Regions from separate parts of the Aedoeadaptatus acetigenes genome, predicted to be linked through region 1. Evidence: riboswitches for the same ligand, from Rfam matches in the RefSeq annotation. Region 1 holds a riboswitch; each other region holds the start of a gene.
What was found. A riboswitch is a leader RNA that binds a small molecule or an ion and turns the genes downstream of it on or off. The one in region 1 is predicted to bind FMN.
Positions count from the first base shown of each region.

Region 2: linked by a shared signal. The riboswitch ahead of OCV31_RS07570 (MATE family efflux transporter) and the one ahead of OCV31_RS01860 (ECF transporter S component) in region 1 are both predicted to bind FMN.
Region 3: linked by a shared signal. The riboswitch ahead of ribD (bifunctional diaminohydroxyphosphoribosylaminopyrimidine deaminase/5-amino-6-(5-phosphoribosylamino)uracil reductase RibD) and the one ahead of OCV31_RS01860 (ECF transporter S component) in region 1 are both predicted to bind FMN.

Region 1 is NZ_JAOQJD010000003.1:20,794-26,554, forward strand. Features, by position in the region: gene OCV31_RS01845 (DegV family protein) at 1-535, shown strand, start outside; gene OCV31_RS01850 (50S ribosomal protein L25) at 607-1,263, shown strand; gene OCV31_RS01855 (Na+/H+ antiporter NhaC family protein) at 1,390-2,757, opposite strand; gene OCV31_RS01860 (ECF transporter S component) at 2,926-3,534, opposite strand; FMN riboswitch at 3,594-3,708, opposite strand; gene OCV31_RS01865 (ISL3 family transposase) at 3,894-5,168, opposite strand; gene OCV31_RS01870 (phosphoribosylaminoimidazolesuccinocarboxamide synthase) at 5,207-5,761, opposite strand, start outside.
Region 2 is NZ_JAOQJD010000012.1:46,933-52,693, reverse strand. Features, by position in the region: gene OCV31_RS07575 (AAA family ATPase) at 1-857, opposite strand, end outside; gene OCV31_RS07570 (MATE family efflux transporter) at 1,067-2,452, opposite strand; FMN riboswitch at 2,597-2,707, opposite strand; gene OCV31_RS07565 (hypothetical protein) at 2,751-2,891, opposite strand; gene OCV31_RS07560 (YkvI family membrane protein) at 2,872-4,122, opposite strand; gene OCV31_RS07555 (DMT family transporter) at 4,257-5,171, opposite strand; gene OCV31_RS07550 (hypothetical protein) at 5,673-5,761, opposite strand, start outside.
Region 3 is NZ_JAOQJD010000008.1:80,675-86,435, reverse strand. Features, by position in the region: gene OCV31_RS05775 (restriction endonuclease) at 1-440, opposite strand, end outside; gene rplM (50S ribosomal protein L13) at 630-1,058, shown strand; gene rpsI (30S ribosomal protein S9) at 1,074-1,463, shown strand; gene OCV31_RS05760 (hypothetical protein) at 1,547-2,383, opposite strand; gene OCV31_RS05755 (RNA polymerase sigma factor) at 2,376-2,915, opposite strand; FMN riboswitch at 3,099-3,212, shown strand; gene ribD (bifunctional diaminohydroxyphosphoribosylaminopyrimidine deaminase/5-amino-6-(5-phosphoribosylamino)uracil reductase RibD) at 3,289-4,374, shown strand; gene OCV31_RS05745 (riboflavin synthase) at 4,356-4,994, shown strand; gene OCV31_RS05740 (bifunctional 3,4-dihydroxy-2-butanone-4-phosphate synthase/GTP cyclohydrolase II) at 5,004-5,761, shown strand, end outside.

The DNA of each region.
Region 1 (5,761 bases):
CCCGGGCCGGTCCGTCGCTTGCATCGACACAAAAAACTGCGGGCCCGCCGGCGCTTTTCTCGTCAAGCGCGCCGTGTCCAATCGGGCGCGGGGCCTTTCCCTTCAAGAAAACGAACAAGACCTTTTGAATTATTTGGAGCGTGTGGTCTTTACAGGACTGATTACCAATTTGGATCACCTGAGGCGAAGCGGCCGCGCATCGGGCGGAATGGCCCTTTTGGGAAGCGCCCTGAACATTAAACCCATTCTACTTATGAACGACGACGGGGATCTTATCGTCTCCGACAAGGCGCGGGGCACAAAGCAGGCGGCGAAGCGCTTGGTACAAACTCTTCAGGGAAGCATGGACCCCGATGAAACCACGGTGCTTTTGTCCCACGGCGACGACGAAAAATTGGCCCTTACGGTAAAAGAAACCATTTTGGAAAAAACCCCCGCTACGGACGTTTACGTGGACGTATTAACCCCTGTGGTAAGCGCCCACATCGGTCAAGGTGCCTTGGGTATGAGTTTTATACAGAAAATTGCCCACTAACTTCGTCAAAACGTGGAAATGGCGGCCCGTTTCAGGTATAATATATTGTTGAGTAAACAAAGGAGGACACAATGAACACGATTAAATTAAATTTAGTAAAGCGCGAAGACTTAGGTACTTCCGGCGCTAAAAAGACCCGCGCCGAAGGTATGGTCCCCGGCATCTTCTATGCCAAGGATTCCGAACCCGTTGCCGTTGCGGCAAAGGCCAATGAATTGCAAAAAGTCGTCGACGAAGCCGGTACGTCCGCTTTGGTCGATGTCAATGTAAACGGGGAAGATCACAAGATTCTCTTTAAGGAAATCCAAGAACACCCCTTCAAGAACCAATTGCTCCACTTCGATGCCTATGGCGTAAACTTGAAAGAAAAAATCAAGCTCTCCATTCCCGTCGTCTTGGAAGGCCGCGACGACATTCGCGTCCAACCGTCCGTCTTGTTGCAACTTCTCGAAGAAGTCGAAGTCGAATGCTTGCCGACCAGCCTTCCCTCCGAAGGTGTTGTCAATGTCGCTGACATGCAAATCGGCGATACCTTAACCGTCGCCGACTTAGACGTGGCATCCATTGCCGACATCGAAGTCTTAACCGACTTGGACGAAGCCGTCTGCGCACTGCAAGAACCCCGCGAAGAATCCGTTGAAGACGAAGAAGAAGCAAGCGCCGATGCAGCTGACGTACCCACCGTCGGTGAAACCGAAGCGAGCGAAGAAGAAGCTGAAGAAGAATAATCGGACCGCCCCTGCGGTTTGCGAAAGAATAAGATCGGATCGCCGGTCTTATTTTTTTGGGCGCTTTTCCTTTTGCGGGCACGGAAAAAGCGCCGACGGTTTCGTCGACGCTCTGTTAAATCACGATTATTGAACTTGCGGCATATCCTTTTCGAAATCCCATTTGTCTTTGGGATCGGCGAAACGGATGAAAATCGAAGCCAGGGCGAAGAGAGCCAGCAGGCCTTGGTACCAGAGGAAGGGAATGATTTCCACGGGAGAGACAGCTGCCGCGCCCAGTTCCTTGGTGAGCCCGGCGGCGATTAAAATTTGTGCGCCGTAGGGAATGATCCCTTGCATGACGCAGGAAAAGGCGTCGAGCAAAGACGCCGAGCGCCTGGGATCCACCTTAAAGTCTTTGGAGATTTCCTTGGCCACGGGGCCGTCGATAATAATGGCCACCGTATTGTTGGCCGTGGCGGCGTCCGTTACAAGGGTCAAGAGGGCGATGGAAACTTCCGCCGACTTCACGTCCTTGGCAAAGCTGCGGATCTTTTGGACCAACCATTCGATGCCGCCGTTTTGCGAAACCATGTAGGACAGGCCGCCGGTTAACATGGACAGGAGGAAGATCTCGAACATGCCGCTAAAGCCGTCGAAAATGTTTTGGGCGAAGGTCATCATGGTGAGCCCGCCGGTGGCGATGCCGATAACACCTGAAAGCACGATGCCGCTGGCGAGAACCAAAAAGACATTCATGCCGGCCAGCGCCGAAATCAGCACGAACAAGTAGGGGATGATCAAGACGAAGCTGTAGCTTAAGTCGTCGAGCACCACTTCCCCCGTAGGCTTGCCTACAAAGAGAAAGATCACGAAGGTGATAATCGCAGCGGGAAGGGCGATTTTAATATTCGCCCGGAACTTGTCTTTCATTTCCACATTTTGCGTCCTGGTGGCGGCGATGGTGGTATCGGAAATGACGGAGAGATTGTCGCCGAACATGGCGCCGCCCACCAAAGCGCCGATAACCAGGGCCAGGGACAGATTTCCCTTTTGGGCCACGCCCACGGCAATGGGGCCCACCGCCGAAATGGTGCCCACGGATGTGCCGGTGGAGAGGGAAATGAAGCAACTGATGAGAAAAATCCCGGCGGTAATGTATTGAACGGGGATCATGGACAGGGCGAAGTTAACCACGGAGTCCACGCCGCCGGATGTTTTCGACACGGTGGCGAAGGCGCCGGCCAATATGTAAATCAAACACATGATGATGATGTTTTCGTCGCCGCAACCCCGCACAAAGGAATTGAATTTGTCGTCGATCGTGCCTTCAAACATAATAAAAGCGAGCACGATGGCCGGTAAGATACACACCGGTGCCGCCACTTGGTAAAAGGCCATTTCCACGCCTCTTGCATTTAAGATCAAGCCCGTGGCAAGGTAAACCAATACAAAGAGAATAAAGGGCAAGAGCGCCGCCCCGTTGGCTTTTACTTTCAATTTGCCGTCTTCCATGACTTCCTCCTTACGAACGTTAAAAAATAGTGCGGAATGCTCCCCTGTTTTTTGATGAGCAATCGTTTTTCCTTTAAATTATTATAGTGTTTGCGCCCGCATTTGTAAAGAAAGCTTGACTACCCTTCCGGGCAAGAAAAAACCCGCTTCGAAAAGCGGGTGTTTCGATCAGTCGTGCAGGAAATGGGAGACGCGCTTGTACAAGGCCAAGGTCGCCGCCGAAACGATGAGCCCCTTCACCAAATTAAAGGGCACGATGCAATAGACCATGAGGTCCCAAAGGGATTTCACCCGAGGCGTTACGGCCCGGCCCATGTTGATGATGGCTTCCATGGGCATGATCTTGCCGTAGAGGGGAAAGACCACGAAGTAATTGCTCAAGGTGGCCACGAGGGTCATGCCGATGACGCCCATCAACAAACCGACGACGGCGCCGCGATAGGTTCTATGGCGGCTGTAAAATTTCGCCGAGAGACCGACGAAGAGGGCGCCGACGATAAAGTTCGACAACTCCCCGACCCCGCCGGTGGTGGTGCCCCGAACGAAAAAGGTGAGGATGCACTTCACCAGTTCGATGGTGATCCCCGCCACGGGACCCATAGCGAAGCCGCCGATTAAGGCCGGCATGTCGGACAAGTCGATTTTTATAAATGGCGGCGCAATAAAGGCCAAGGGAAATTCGACGTACATAAGTAGAAATGCGATGACGGATAAGAGGGACAGACGCGTCAGGTTTCGTGTGGAATAACGCGCCTTCGTCCGCTGAATTTGATTCATGGTACCTCCTTGTCGGGCACAAAAAAAGCCCGCGTCCTCGGGCATAAAAACATGAAAAAAAAGATCTTCTTTCATCCGGACTTTTACCGTCGGTATTGGAATTGCACCAATTCAGTCTTTCGACACGTGGACTTTACCACCGATGAGGAATTCCACCTCGCCCTGAAGATTTATAATCTTTGATTTGTCCTTATTATACCACGTTTGTAGATAAATGAAAACCTTTTTCAGAAAATGTCGGCAACAAAAAAAGCCCCGCAGGGCTCTTTTGCGCAATCATGCTTTTTACTGGTTCTATGTCAACCATTGGGGAGTCTAGTGAAAACTAGGCTCCTTTTTGTTTTCCTAAAAGCCATTCATCACCGACCTTTTGAACAAACGAAAAGCAGTTTCGTTCGAAAATGATGAAAGTTTTGCATCCCAAAGGCCACACGCTTCACGGTCTTGATCTTGTTGTGCGTTCCTTCCACGTAGCCGTTACTCCACGGGTAATCAAAGCTGTTGGTAATCTCCTCGAACCAGTTGGTGTAAGCGCGCAAGCAGTAGCGCCACTCCTTTAGCCCGCTTTTCTTAGCCTCTTCCATCCATGTTGAAAGAGCAGTAGCAGCGGCTTCTTTGTTTTTCTGAGAAAGGACGTAGGTGTAAAAGCCTTCTTTTAAGACGTAAGCGGTTCGAATGGCATCGCTCTTTTCGAGCATGGTGGCGACGAGGCTTTTCTCCCCTTGAGTGAGGTCTTTAGCCGGCTTTTTCAGGAGGCTACGGCTTCGTTTAAACCATTTTCTTTCTGTTACCGTCATCCGTTTCTGTTCCCGCTTCCTGACGTTTTCCAAGGCCCAATGGACTTGGCGGATAAAATGGTACCGGTCGATGACGTGGGTACTTTGTGGAAAGAAAGCCTCTTGAACGCCTTTAAAGGTGCCGCACATATCGCTGACAAAGATTTCAACGCCGCGCCTTTCCGCTCGATCGATGGAAGAGAAATACGCGGCTAAATCCTTGCCGTAGCGCGTCGGAAGAATGTCGATGATCCGATGAGCCTCCCCATCGGCCAAGGTGGTTTGGTACTTGCTTCCGCCGCTGTCTCCCTTAAACTCGTCGATACAAAAGACGCGAGGCAACTTTTTTCTGGGCACAAATAAACAAGCCACGATACGGAAAATACTCGTCGTTGAAATCCCCACCTCCTTAGCCAGCTCCGATACAGACCGGATATCTCGAAACGCATCCACCACATAAGCGATTAAGCGCTTTGTCATCTGTTTGCCCTTGGCGGCAAAGGAAAGAGGTGCCTCAAAGCGCGCCCCGCAATCCTTGCAATCATACCGTGTCTTCTTAACCCGCAGAAGCACGTGCTTTCGGCGCATCGGTGCGTCCCGAAGCACTTGCTCCCGGTGATCGTGGACCCAAGCGTGGGTCGAGCCACAGTGAGGACAAACCCGATCATGAACGGGTTTGCAGTCAATGGTAATGAGCCGTCTTTCTTCTAAAACAGCGGTAACCTCGACGTCTTGGATTCCTAAAAGTAATGTGGTAATATTGTTTTGCACTTGTTTGACCCCCTTTATTATTTTGTGGTGATTTAATTTTAGGCGATAGGGAAAACAAGTGCTATCTTTTTGCACAAAAATATCCATTGAGGAGCTTACTCCCCAATGGATATTATAGAGCCTTTTTACTTGCCGACGATCATTTCGGAAAGACGCAGGGGTTCGATGTATTCGTCCCCTTTATAGACGCGCATATTGCCGCCGGAGACTTCGTCGATTAAAACGACTTCGTCGCTGCCTTCCAAGCGGCCGAATTCCAATTTAATGTCGTACATTTCAAGGCCCCGCGCCTTTAAGTCGTCGTAGATCACTTGAGAAATGGAGCGAGTGAGTTCCTTGATGCGGTCGTATTCCCCTTCTTTTAAAATGCCCAAAAGAACCAGGGCGTCTTCGTTGATCAGAGGATCTTGGCGTTCGTCGTCTTTTAAGGTAAATTCCACGTAACGATTTAAATCGTCGCCGTCCTTGGCGTATTTGCCGTAGCGGCGGATGAAGCTGCCCGTGGCTTTAAAGCGGCAGATCACTTCCAGGCCCTTACCGAATACTTTGGCGGGCTTGATTTCCATGAGACGATTGTCAACGTCGGCGGAAATGTAGTGCGTAGGGATTTTATCTGCTTCGAATTTTTCAAAAAAGTATTTGCTCATGGCGATGCATGCGCGGCCGGAACCTTCGATGGA
Region 2 (5,761 bases), on a different contig from region 1:
TCAGCCGGAGTGGCGGAACCATCTAAATCACGAAGAGCCTGAATTAACGGAGCAAACCACTGAAGAATTGAGGCATTGGAAAGTTTGTTTTCCTTTTCCTCTGATTTCTCCTTATTCACCTGTTCCGAATAGACCCATGCTTCAAATGACAATTCCTTAAAGTCTTTTAAAAGGCTTTCGTCGCTCTGCAAATACCTTTTCAATGCTTCAATGATCTCAAAGTATTTTGCAGCGGCCATCTTAGATTCAGTTTTAGGAAGCTGTTTTACAAATGTGGCAGGCAGTTTTCCCGATTCATAAATATACCATTCATTGCGACTGTCTAGATTTAAGAATGCGTCCGGAGCAATCCAGTACAATGCCATGGTAATTTTACTATTACCGCTGCCTCTTTTCTTCATCACCAAGTTAAAATCACGGGACATGGTCTTCCGGTTCTCTGCCGTTGGCGATTGTGCATAGGCCAAAGCCGATTCATACAAGCCCCACAAATCGTCGATGTCCTCGGCGCCCCGCTGATCGACAAAATAATAAAACGTCGCATTCTGAGGATTGAGCACCGGCAAGCTGTCAAATGACGTGGGTACCGCCGTCTTGACGTCAAAGAGCTCGGCAATGGCCGTGAGAATCTTCACGCGGTTTTTGTCCGTCAGCTTCTTATTAAAAAGGCCGAAGACCGTAAAGGGATCGATGTCGACGAGTTGATTGTCTCTTTCCAATGTGGGCATGCTGATGCCCGTCATGGTATAGATCGCCACGACCTTCTCTATCAGCTCTTTTCTTCTGTTTTTATAATCTAAAAGTTTCGAAGCAAACTCTCCGTAAAAATCCACCCAGCCGAATTGATTCTTTTCCATCACATTCTCCTCCAATACCTAATGTTCAAATCTATTTTATCGTCAATCAACGTCTTTATCCACTTTTACTCAAGTATTAGGTAGCCCGGTGCATCTTTTCTTCCAATCAAAAACCCGACTCCACCTGAAAGATGCGTCGGGTCGTATCATTTTTCTTTTCATTCCTTATCTGCCACGCAATTTTTCTGCTTTTAAAAATCCTTATTCCATCATTCCTCGATCCATCCCCGCTTTTTCCACCCGCGAAATTCCGCCCGGGCCATGATGACGCACAGAAGGCAGGTGAGGCTGTCTGCAATGGGCACGGCGTAAAGGGCGCCGTCCAATCCGTAGGTGGCGGAGAGCGCGAGTGCCAGGGGAATCAGGAGGACGCCCTGACGCACCAGAGGAATCGCCAGGGAGCGGAGGGGCTTTCCGATACCCTGAAAGAAGGAGGCTGTGGTCATGTGGATGCCGTAGAGGAAGAAGGCCATCATGTAGAGCCTAAAGAAGTGGGCCGCGCAATCCCGGTAAAGGGGATTGTCGGAGACAAAGAGCGCGGCGATCTGCCGAGGAAGCAGCAGGTAGACTGCGCACCAGCAAGCGGAGATGACCAGGGCGATGGTCGTGGCCATGCGGTAGGTATGGTGTACCCGCCCGTAGTTTTTCGCCCCGAAATTGTAGCCGTTGATGGGCTGAATGGCAGAGGAGACGCCGACGAACATGGCGTGGGCAATTTGGTAAACTTTCATCATCATGCCGTAAACGGAGAGGGCCATGTCGCTGCCGTAGATCGTGGCGGCGCCGTAGATGCGCATAAGATTGTTGAGCACAATTTGCACCAATGCGGTCAATACCTGTGTCAGAAAACTTGGGAAGCCCAGCTTTACTATCCGAAGGGTCAAGGCTCTCGTCGGGCGCAGGGCATCCCTTGTGAGGCACACGGTCTTGAGCCGGCGCAGGTAGAGAAGGCACAGGCTTCCTGCGACGACTTCGCCGATGACCGTGGCGATCCCCGCACCGACGACGCCCATATGCAAGCCGAAGATAAAAATCGGATCGAGGATGATATTGATGGCGGCGCCGGCCATCATGCATTTCATCGTGTATTTCGGCGAACCGTCGGCCCGAATCATGGCAGTAAAGGCGGGGCAGATGAGTTGAAAGGGAAAGCCGACGGCGATGGTCCTGAGGTAGGCGAGGGATTCGTCGTAGGCCGTGTCCGTGGTGCCGAAAAGTCGCACGATCCGCGGCGCGAACAGGGTGCCGATGATGGCCATGACGAGGCCGCTCACGATGATCCAGGTGACACCGTGGCCGAAGATGCGATCCGCCGTATCTTGATCTTTTCGCCCCAAGCACAGGCTGACGTTGGCGGCGCAGCCGTCGCCGAGCATAAGGGCGACGGCGTTGACGAGGATGGCGACGGGAAAGGCCACGTTTACCGCCGCCATGCCGGTGATTCCCGCACCCCGGCCCACAAAGATTTGATCGACGATATTATAAAGGTAATTGACCATAAGGGTCAGGGTCGTCGGCACCGAGTAGCGGATAAGGAGCTTCGAGATCGGCTCCGTCGCCAAAGGGCTGTCGACGGTTTGCGTCTTTTTCACCATGCACCTTCCTTTTTCGCTTTTCACTCTCGGGAAGTTTGCCGCAAATAAAAACATCCGGCGACATGAGCCTCCCCAAGGGAATTTCTTACACCGGATGCTTTTTTCGGAAGACGAAGGGAAAGGGCATCCGGCAACAAGCCGAAAAGCCTCCTTCTCCCTTCCAGACCAGACTGTTGGCTTCGGACTTGCACCGAATCAGCTATGCGCTCGCGGGCTTTTACCGCCAGTAGAATACATTCGTTTCCGAAGAAAACTTTCATCTTTAATCTATCACTATTTTATGACGCGGTCAATGATTTCATGTAATTTTTTGTTTTTTCTGGCGCTTATCCGACAAAATCGCCATAAATGCGGCGTCAGACGCAGAAAAATCGAGCAAACGCGCGAAAGCCGCCTGCTCGATTCCATTCCTTTTCAGGTCAATCTGTCTGTTCGTCATTTTCTTCTTCCAATTCCTCAGCCACTTCTTCTTCCACGGCGTCTTTGATTTTTTCATCGTCGATAATCGAGGCTTCGGCGAGTTTTTCCAGTTTTTCTTTGTCTTTTTTCGTAAACTCTTCGTCGTCGTCCAATTTCTTTCTCGTGAGGCGGTTGATTTTCTTTCTCTTTTTTATCTCGGATTTGATTTCGCTCCGCTCCCGAATCCAGGCGGCGATTAAAATCAGGATCAGGATCAATCCCAAATAGCCCAATATCGGATAGAGAATCGCCATTAATTTTTTAAATCCCAAGAAGGACAGGCCGAAGCCCGCCAAGGTAAAGAGAATCAGATTGCGCTTAAAGGTGCCTTCTGTGGCGGAAAAGCGCCTGGCGGCGGAGTAAAAAAGGGACATGCCCGTGTTAAAGATCATGCCGAAGATGATGATGGACATGGCGAGGCCCATGGCGGGATGCACGCTGTCTAAAACGGTCTGCATGGGAATGTCCGCATCTTTTACGATTCCCAAGGCGAGAAAGAGCGTCACGCCGACGAGGCCCGTAAGAATGGCCACGAGGGCGCCGCCGATCATGCCGCCGATGCGCGCTTCGGCCGGGTCGGTTTTGCTGCCCCCTAAGACAAAGGCCATGGAAATGCCGCTGATCATGCAGAGGCCGAAGTAATTGATGGTGGAGAGGGGGAGGTTGGGAAGCGCCGGTGGCAGAGTTTTGCCCAAGCTGTCTAAAAGCGCCACGTCCGGGCTCGCCTTGACCATGGTGTAGACCGCGCCGATCAAGGTAAAGACCAGGACCAAGGGCGTGAAGGCTCCGATGATTTTGGCCACTTTATCGAAATCCAACATGCCCACGACGACGATGAGGGCCGTGCACAGAAGGGAACCGATCCAGGGCGCCAGGCCGAATTGTTGCTCCAGATTCGATCCGGCGCCGGCAATCATAACAAAGCCCATTAAAAAGCAATTGACGATAAGAGCGTAGTCCATGAATTTCGTCACGGCGGTGGAGGTGACTTCGTCCAACACGTCGATGTGGCTTTCGGCGACGAAGTGGCTGCCTAATTGAAGCACAATGCCGCCCACCACCACGTGCAGCACGCCCACCGCGGCGATGCCGTAGATCCCGGGAAGGCCGAAGGACAGAAAATACTGCATGAGCTCCTGCCCGCTGGCCAGGCCGGCTCCGGTGAGGACGCCGACGTAGGCGAAAATAATGCTTAGTGTTTTTTTATTCATTCATTCTCCTTTGTGAAATGCCATTACTTAACTTAAATAGTTTATCATAAAATCCCTCTCCATCAAAATCGCCCGCTTACGTGACAAAAAAACCGACGTCCGCTTCATCGTCGACGCCGGTTTTCCGATTTTTTCTACTTTCCGAAACTTATTTTTTTCTTGTTTAGTATAAAGGAGCCGAAGAGGACCAAAGCCAGGCCCACGGCCATGTTTAGGGTAAATGCTTCGTCCAATACGAGGACCGACAGGAGGGAACCGAAGATCGGTATAAACAGTTTGTAGACGCCGAATTCATTGGCGTGGTAGTGTTGCAGCACCGAAGTCCAAATGGAAAAGGAGGTCGCCGAGATAAAGGAGCCGTATAAAATCATGAGGCAAGCTTTCGGCGTCAGGGCCAAGGGCCTGCCGGCGATGGCGAGCCCCAGGAGGATGAGCACCACGGCACCGATCATAAATTGAAAGGACGTAAGGATAAAGGAATTTACGCCCTTTCCGTACTTTCGAATCATCACCGAGGCCAAGGCGTTTAGGGTGGTGGCGATGAGCACAAAGCCTTCCCCGACAAAGCGCACGCCGCCGGTGTTCTCCGCCGGGCCATTGGAAATAATGATGCCTGCAGTCCCTAATAGGAGGGCGATGAGAATATTCGGGTTCACCTTTTCGTTCGGGATCAAGATCGCCGAAATTAATACGACGAGAAAGGCATTGGTGGATTGGATAATCGACGATTTCACGCCGGCCACGTGAGAAAGGCCGATGTAATAGAAAATGTATTGCAAGGACGTTTGAATCAAAGCCAGGATCACGACGAATTTCCAATTGACTTCCTTAAAGGCGATCCGCCGCCCCTTTTCGCTCACCTTAAAATAGATGAGAGTCAAAAAACCGGCCAGTAAAAACCGGATCCCCGCCACCAAGATTTTTAGCCCCGCATCCCCTTGGCCGATGCCCAACTCCGTAAAGGTGCATTTTATTAAGGGAATGGCGCTCCCCCAAAGGAGCATGGCAAGAATACTTAATAAAATCGCATTTCTCTTTTTTGCTAACAACTTGTCCTCCGCAACTTCTCTCTTCTTTACAATTCCCCTGCCCGAAAGGGAATCCCGGGCAGTGAATGCCCTTTGGCGAATCAAAAACCCCGACCGGGGAAAAATTACCATGTCGAGGTTTTTTTCATTTATTTCTCTTTTTTCACGTTCATTCCCAAGCCGTGGCTTCAACAAAAGGCCTCTTTCCCTCTTCGACCACACTTCGTCTAATGCCATTATCATACCACAAAGGAACGCAGGAATAAAAATGCGCTCTGCCGGCCGAATTCCTACAAGAAATTAAAGGGAAAGATGGAAAATTCGCCGGTCGTAGAATAGGTAGCTTTTCAACACGCGATACCTCGTATAGGAATACAAAAGGGCGCGATAAGAGGACACAACGCCCTCTTCGCCGCTCCATGGAACGGGAAAGCACAGCAGGATGCACAAAAGAAGCAACTTCTTTTTCTTACGCATTTGCTTTTTCATCAATCGCCGCCTTTTCTCATGCCCGAGGCATTCTTAGCCCTTGCCCATAACGGACATGAAGCGTTCAAACATCATATTGGAATAGCCGTCTTTTTCCACGAGATCTTTCCAATGGAGAATGG
Region 3 (5,761 bases), on a different contig from region 1:
TCTTCCACCACGGTAAAATAGCCGTGGGCGATGGCGTTTCGCATGTGGCGCACCAAGGCGGAAATTTTGGTCTCGTGCTCCCCGGTGGTGAGGATCACCTTCTGGCAGTTGGTGCAAATGGCTTCCATGTAGTAGTCGACGATGTCGTCGTCAATGTAATCCAAAAACAAAATGTCCTCGGCATTCAGGTGAAGGGCCTCGGAGACCAAGCCGAAGCTGAAATCCTCGTAAAGGGGCTCGGTAATCAACACATTGGAAGGGGACTGAAAGGAATTAATATTGGGCACGTACCACAAGAGATACTCCAGGGCCCGGGTGATGGCCTCGGAGAGAGGCAGCGGCCGCGGGTCGTGGACGATGGAGTAGTCTTTTTTTACGTGGTGGTCGCAGTCGTAGGAAAAATATTTAAAGCGGGGAAGATGCCCGTTGTGGTTTGTCATAAGTCACGTCCTTTCTTGTTCGTATCTTTATTATAGCCCGAAGTAAAAAACTTCGCCATGGGAGAAAAGGGCACAAATCAGCGAAAAACACTTGACAGATACTGCGGTTTGCTCTATACTAATTGCTAGTGTTTTAAAGCCCCGGAAACTTTTGAACATTATCCCTTTTGATATAGCAGGAGGTCATCCATGAAGACAACCATGGCGAAAGCCAATGAAGTAGATAGAAAATGGTACGTCATCGATGCCGAAGATAAAGTCCTCGGCCGCTTGGCTACCGAAGTCGCAACGCTTTTACGCGGCAAGCACAAGCCCATTTACACCCCCCACGTGGACACCGGCGATTACGTTATCGTCATTAACGCCGATAAGGTAAAATTAACCGGAACCAAATGGGACAACAAGATTCACGCATCCCACACCGGTTACCCGGGCGGACGTCGCGAAGTTGTTTACAAAGAAATTCGCGAAAAGCACCCGGAACGCGTCATCGAATACGCGGTCAAGGGCATGCTTCCCAAGAGCCGTTTGGGTCGGTCCATGTTCGGTAAATTAAAAGTTTACGCCGGTCCGGACCATCCCCACGAAGCGCAAAAACCGGAAGTCTACGAAGTGTAAGGAAGGGTGAATTACATGGCAGATCAAATTAGAGCAACAGGTAGAAGAAAAACGTCCGTAGCCCAAGTCAGACTCCTCTCCGGTAGCGGCAAATTCCTCGTCAACGGCAGAGAACTCGACGACTTCTTCGGTTACGAAACCTTACGTACCGTGGCAAAAGAGCCCTTAACCATTACGGAAACCGAAGGCCAATACGACGTCCTCGTCAAGGTCAACGGCGGCGGCTACACCGGACAAGCCGGTGCCATCCGCATGGGTCTTGCACGCGCACTGCAAGAAGCCAATCCCGATTTCCGTCCCGTTCTTAAAAAAGCAGGTTTCTTGACCCGCGACCCGAGAATGAAGGAAAGAAAGAAATACGGCTTGAAGAAAGCCCGTAAATCTCCCCAATTCTCCAAACGTTAAGCACATACAGACAAACACCGCCGAGAGCGGTGTTTTTTTGTTGCGCAAAAAAACCGCCGGTTTTTCCGGCGGCTTGGGCGAAGTTATTTTAACAAATGCAAGTCTTTTACCATGGCGATAAGATCGTCTTTGTCCGCGCCTTCGGCGGAGATGGAGACGAGGAGGCCGTCTCGTTCGAAGTCGGCATCACGGCCTTGAATGATGACCTTTACGCCGTCCACATTGACTTCGTAGATTTTGCCTTCGCCGCCGGTTTCATAGGCGGTTTCAGGAGACGAGATTCGCTCGTTAAGGTAGATGGTCTTGCCGTCTTTTTCATAGGTGAAGGCGACGTAATCGGAAAGTGTCCCCGGATCGGCGAAGATTTCCGATTCCACGTAGTTGTATTTCTCCGAGAAGACCAGGGGATTGAAGTTTAATTTTTTGGCGATAACATCCACCGGGGCCTTGTCGCCCGTATCTTTTTTCACTTCGTCGGCGTACTCAAAGGTGACTTCGCCGGTGCGGGTGGCTTCGTCGTAATTGCTTCCCACGATTTCCCGGCCGTCTTTGGAGTAGACGTGCTCTGCATTTTTCAGGACTTCGAGGTCGGTGATTTCATTTCCCTCTTTGTCGAAGACCTTTCCCTTTAATTCGTCGGGGAAGGGGATGGCCACGGCCGGCTCGTCTTCGTTAACGACGATGCGGCCCGAGGGGCTTACAGCTTGTTTCACCGTGTTCACGATGCCGCCGCCGAAGCTCGTAAAGGGGAGGGTGGCGATTAAAAGGGCGCAGGCCGCGGCGATGGCGGGCTTTTTATATTGTTTCTTTTGTTTATTTTTCATTTTTGCGTAGACCTCCTGCTTGTCTTTTTCATCGGTAGCGTAGAGATTTTTTAAATTTTGGCTTACGTCAACCTGGGGGTTTTTATTTTTATTCATAATAGGCCTCCATTTCTTTTCGCAATTGATTCAGCAGGCGGTGGATCATGACGCCCACGTGATTGGGATTCGTGTCCATGAGTGCGGCGATGGTCTGATTGGAAAGCTCCGCACCGAATTTGTAGCTGACCAACAACTGATCCCGGGGCTTCAGTTTTTTCACGGCACAGCGCAAATAGGCGATTTCTTCTTTGTTTTCCATTTGTTCTTCGGTCGTGGGATCTTCCTCCGCCATGTCTTTTGCTGCAGTGATAGGCAACCACTGAAAGCGATTCTTTCTGCGGTAGTAGTCTTTCACATGATTGCCGGCGATGGTATAGAGCCACACCTCGAAGCTGCCTTTTTTCGGATCGTAGGCGGAAAATTTCCTGTAGATCTTAAGAAAAATATCCGCCGTGAGATCCTTGGCCACTTCTCGATTGCCGGTGCGGTAGGTGACGAAACGAAAGACGGGCTCGAAGTAGCGATCGTAGACCGCTTCAAATGTGACGGTATCGTCCATGACCGTCGGCATGTCGGTGGTTTTATCCATTGGCTTCACCTCCTTGTCCTTTCACTTGTATATACGCGGGAAGGTGTTCTTTATTACAAAATTTCTCGTTTTATTTATTGTACCGAGTGGGGGATAAAATTTTAACCGTGTGGCGACAAAATCTCTTTACAGGGTAAGCTATAAGTGGTATCATAATGAAAGGAAAACATTTCCTGAACTTCATATATTCTTCGGGGCGAGGTGCAATTCCTCACCGGTGGTAAAGTCCACGAGTCGTATGATTGAATCGGTGCAATTCCGATACCGACGGTATAGTCCGGATGAAAGAAGAAGCGAAGGCAACTTTTGTTGTCTTTCATTTGATTGTCACTCCGAAGCATTGCGCTTCGGTTTTTTTAATGCAGGAGGCTTTATGGATGAGCAGTATATGAATCGGGCATTGACTCTTGCGAAAAAGGGCTTGGGCAAGACCAAGACCAATCCCATGGTAGGCGCCGTCTTGGTAAAGGACGGGCGAGTCATCGCCGAGGGCTACCATCACGGTTTCGGCCTGGACCATGCCGAGGTGGATTGCCTGAAGCAGGTGGAGGAATCGCCGAAGGGCGGCACCATGTATGTGACCTTGGAGCCTTGCTTCCACTACGGAAAGACGCCGCCCTGTGTCGTGGCCATCGAGCGGGCGGGGATCGCCCGGGTAGTGGTAGGCACCTTGGATCCCAATCCAAAGGTCGCCGGTCGCGGCGTCGCCGCTTTGGAAGCGGCGGGGATTCAGGTGGATGTAGGCGTCCTTGAGGAGGCATGCCAATCCCTGAACCGGGCCTTTTTCACGAGCATTTTGACGCAGACGCCCTATGTGATTTGTAAATTCGCCACTACATTGGACGGCAAGATTGCCACGGATACAGGCGAAAGCCAATGGATCACATCGGAGGCGGCGCGGAAGGACGGTCATAAGCTTCGCGGTGCAGTGGACGGAATTCTCGTGGGCACCAACACGGTGATCAAGGACAATCCCCGCCTCAGCAATCGCAGCGGCGAAGGAGAGGATCCCACGCGGATTATTTTGGACCGCCGCGGCGCCGTGAATCTCGAGGCCAATGTCTACGACGGCACTCAGCCCACCATCGTCTACACGGTGCACATGGAGGAGGCCAAGATGAAGGCCCTAAAAGAACGGGGCGTCGTCGTGGAAGTCGTGAAAGAGAAGAAGGGCAAGCTGGATCTTCGGGCCGTGTTAAAGGACCTATACGCCAAGGACATGGGCCGCATTTTGGTGGAAGGGGGCGGACGCCTCCACGGCAGCCTCATCGACGAAGATTTAGTGGATGAATTCGCCCTCTACCTAGCCCCGACCTTGTTCGGCGGCGGAAAAGATGCCGTCGCGGGCCGCGCCATCGCGTCCTTAAGTGAGCGGCGGGACTTCGCCTTTGACGAGGTGAAGATGCTGGGGCCGGACCTGTTTGTAGGAGGGGTCAGAGGATGTTTACGGGAATCGTAGAGGAAGTGGGCACCGTGGCTGCTCTTGAAAAGCGGGGCGAGAGGATCGTCCTGCGGGTCAAGGCGCAGACGGTGCTTGAGGACACGAAGATCGGCGATTCCATCGCCACCAACGGCGTCTGCCTCACGGTAACCTCCATGGCGGAGGGCACCTTTACGGCGGACATGATGACGGTGACGGCGAAAAAATCCGCTCTGGACCGCTTGCGGCCGGGAAGTGCCGTGAATCTGGAGCGGGCCCTTCTTCCCGCGAGCCGCATGGGCGGACACATCGTCCAGGGTCACGTGGACACGGTGGGAGAGGTGAAGGGCATCGAGCCACACGAAGGGGGCTATCTCCTTCACATCGCCGTGAAGCCGGACTGGGCGCCTTATTTCGTGGCCCAGGGCTCGGTGGCCCTAAACGGCGTCAGCCTAACCATCGCCCGGGCGGGGCGGAACGATTTTTCCGTCTCCCTGATTCCGGAGACCTTGCGCTCCACCAATTTAGGTGAGCTGAAGCCCTCAGATCCCATCACCGTGGAATTCGACATCGTGGGCAAGTATTTATTGAGACAAAGTGAAGTGGCGGAAGAAGCTTCTGCCCTTGATATGAATTTTTTAAGAAAGCATGGATTTTAGGAGGAAATTATGTGGAACACAATTGAAGAAGCAATCGACGCGCTGAAAGCAGGCAAGATGATCATTGCCGTGGATGCGGAAGACCGTGAAAACGAAGGGGACATGATCGTCGCCGCCGAAACCTGTACCACGGAGCAATTAAATGCCATGGCTACCTACGCCAAAGGCCTGATCTGTATGCCCATGAGCCAAAAAGAAGCGGATCGCCTGCACTTAAAGCCCATGGTCTCCAAAAACAGGGACAATCACGAAACGGCTTTTACCGTCACCATCGACCACGTGGACACCACCACGGGGATCAGTGCTGTGGAACGGGCATTCACCGCCAGAAAAACCGCCGATCCCAATTCGAAAGCCGAAGACTTCCGCCGCCCGGGCCACATGTTTCCTCTTATCGCCAAGCCCGGCGGGGTATTGGAGCGTGAAGGGCACACGGAAGGCACCGTGGATTTATTGCGCCTCGCCGGTTTAACGGAGGTGGGTCTTTGCTGTGAAATCATGGAAGATAACGGAGAAATGATGCAGCGGGACCGCATCTGCGAACTGGCAAAGGAATTAAACGTCCCCCTCATTAATATCGAGCTATTAAAAGAATACAGAAAGACCCACGATTGCCTTATCGAACGGGTAGCGGAAGCGGACATGCCCACGAAGTACGGCCATTTTAAAGCCGTAGGCTATCGCAACACCTTAAACGGCGAACACCACGTGGCCCTGATCAAAGGCGACATTACAAAAGAGGACGCCATCTTAACCCGCGTCCACTC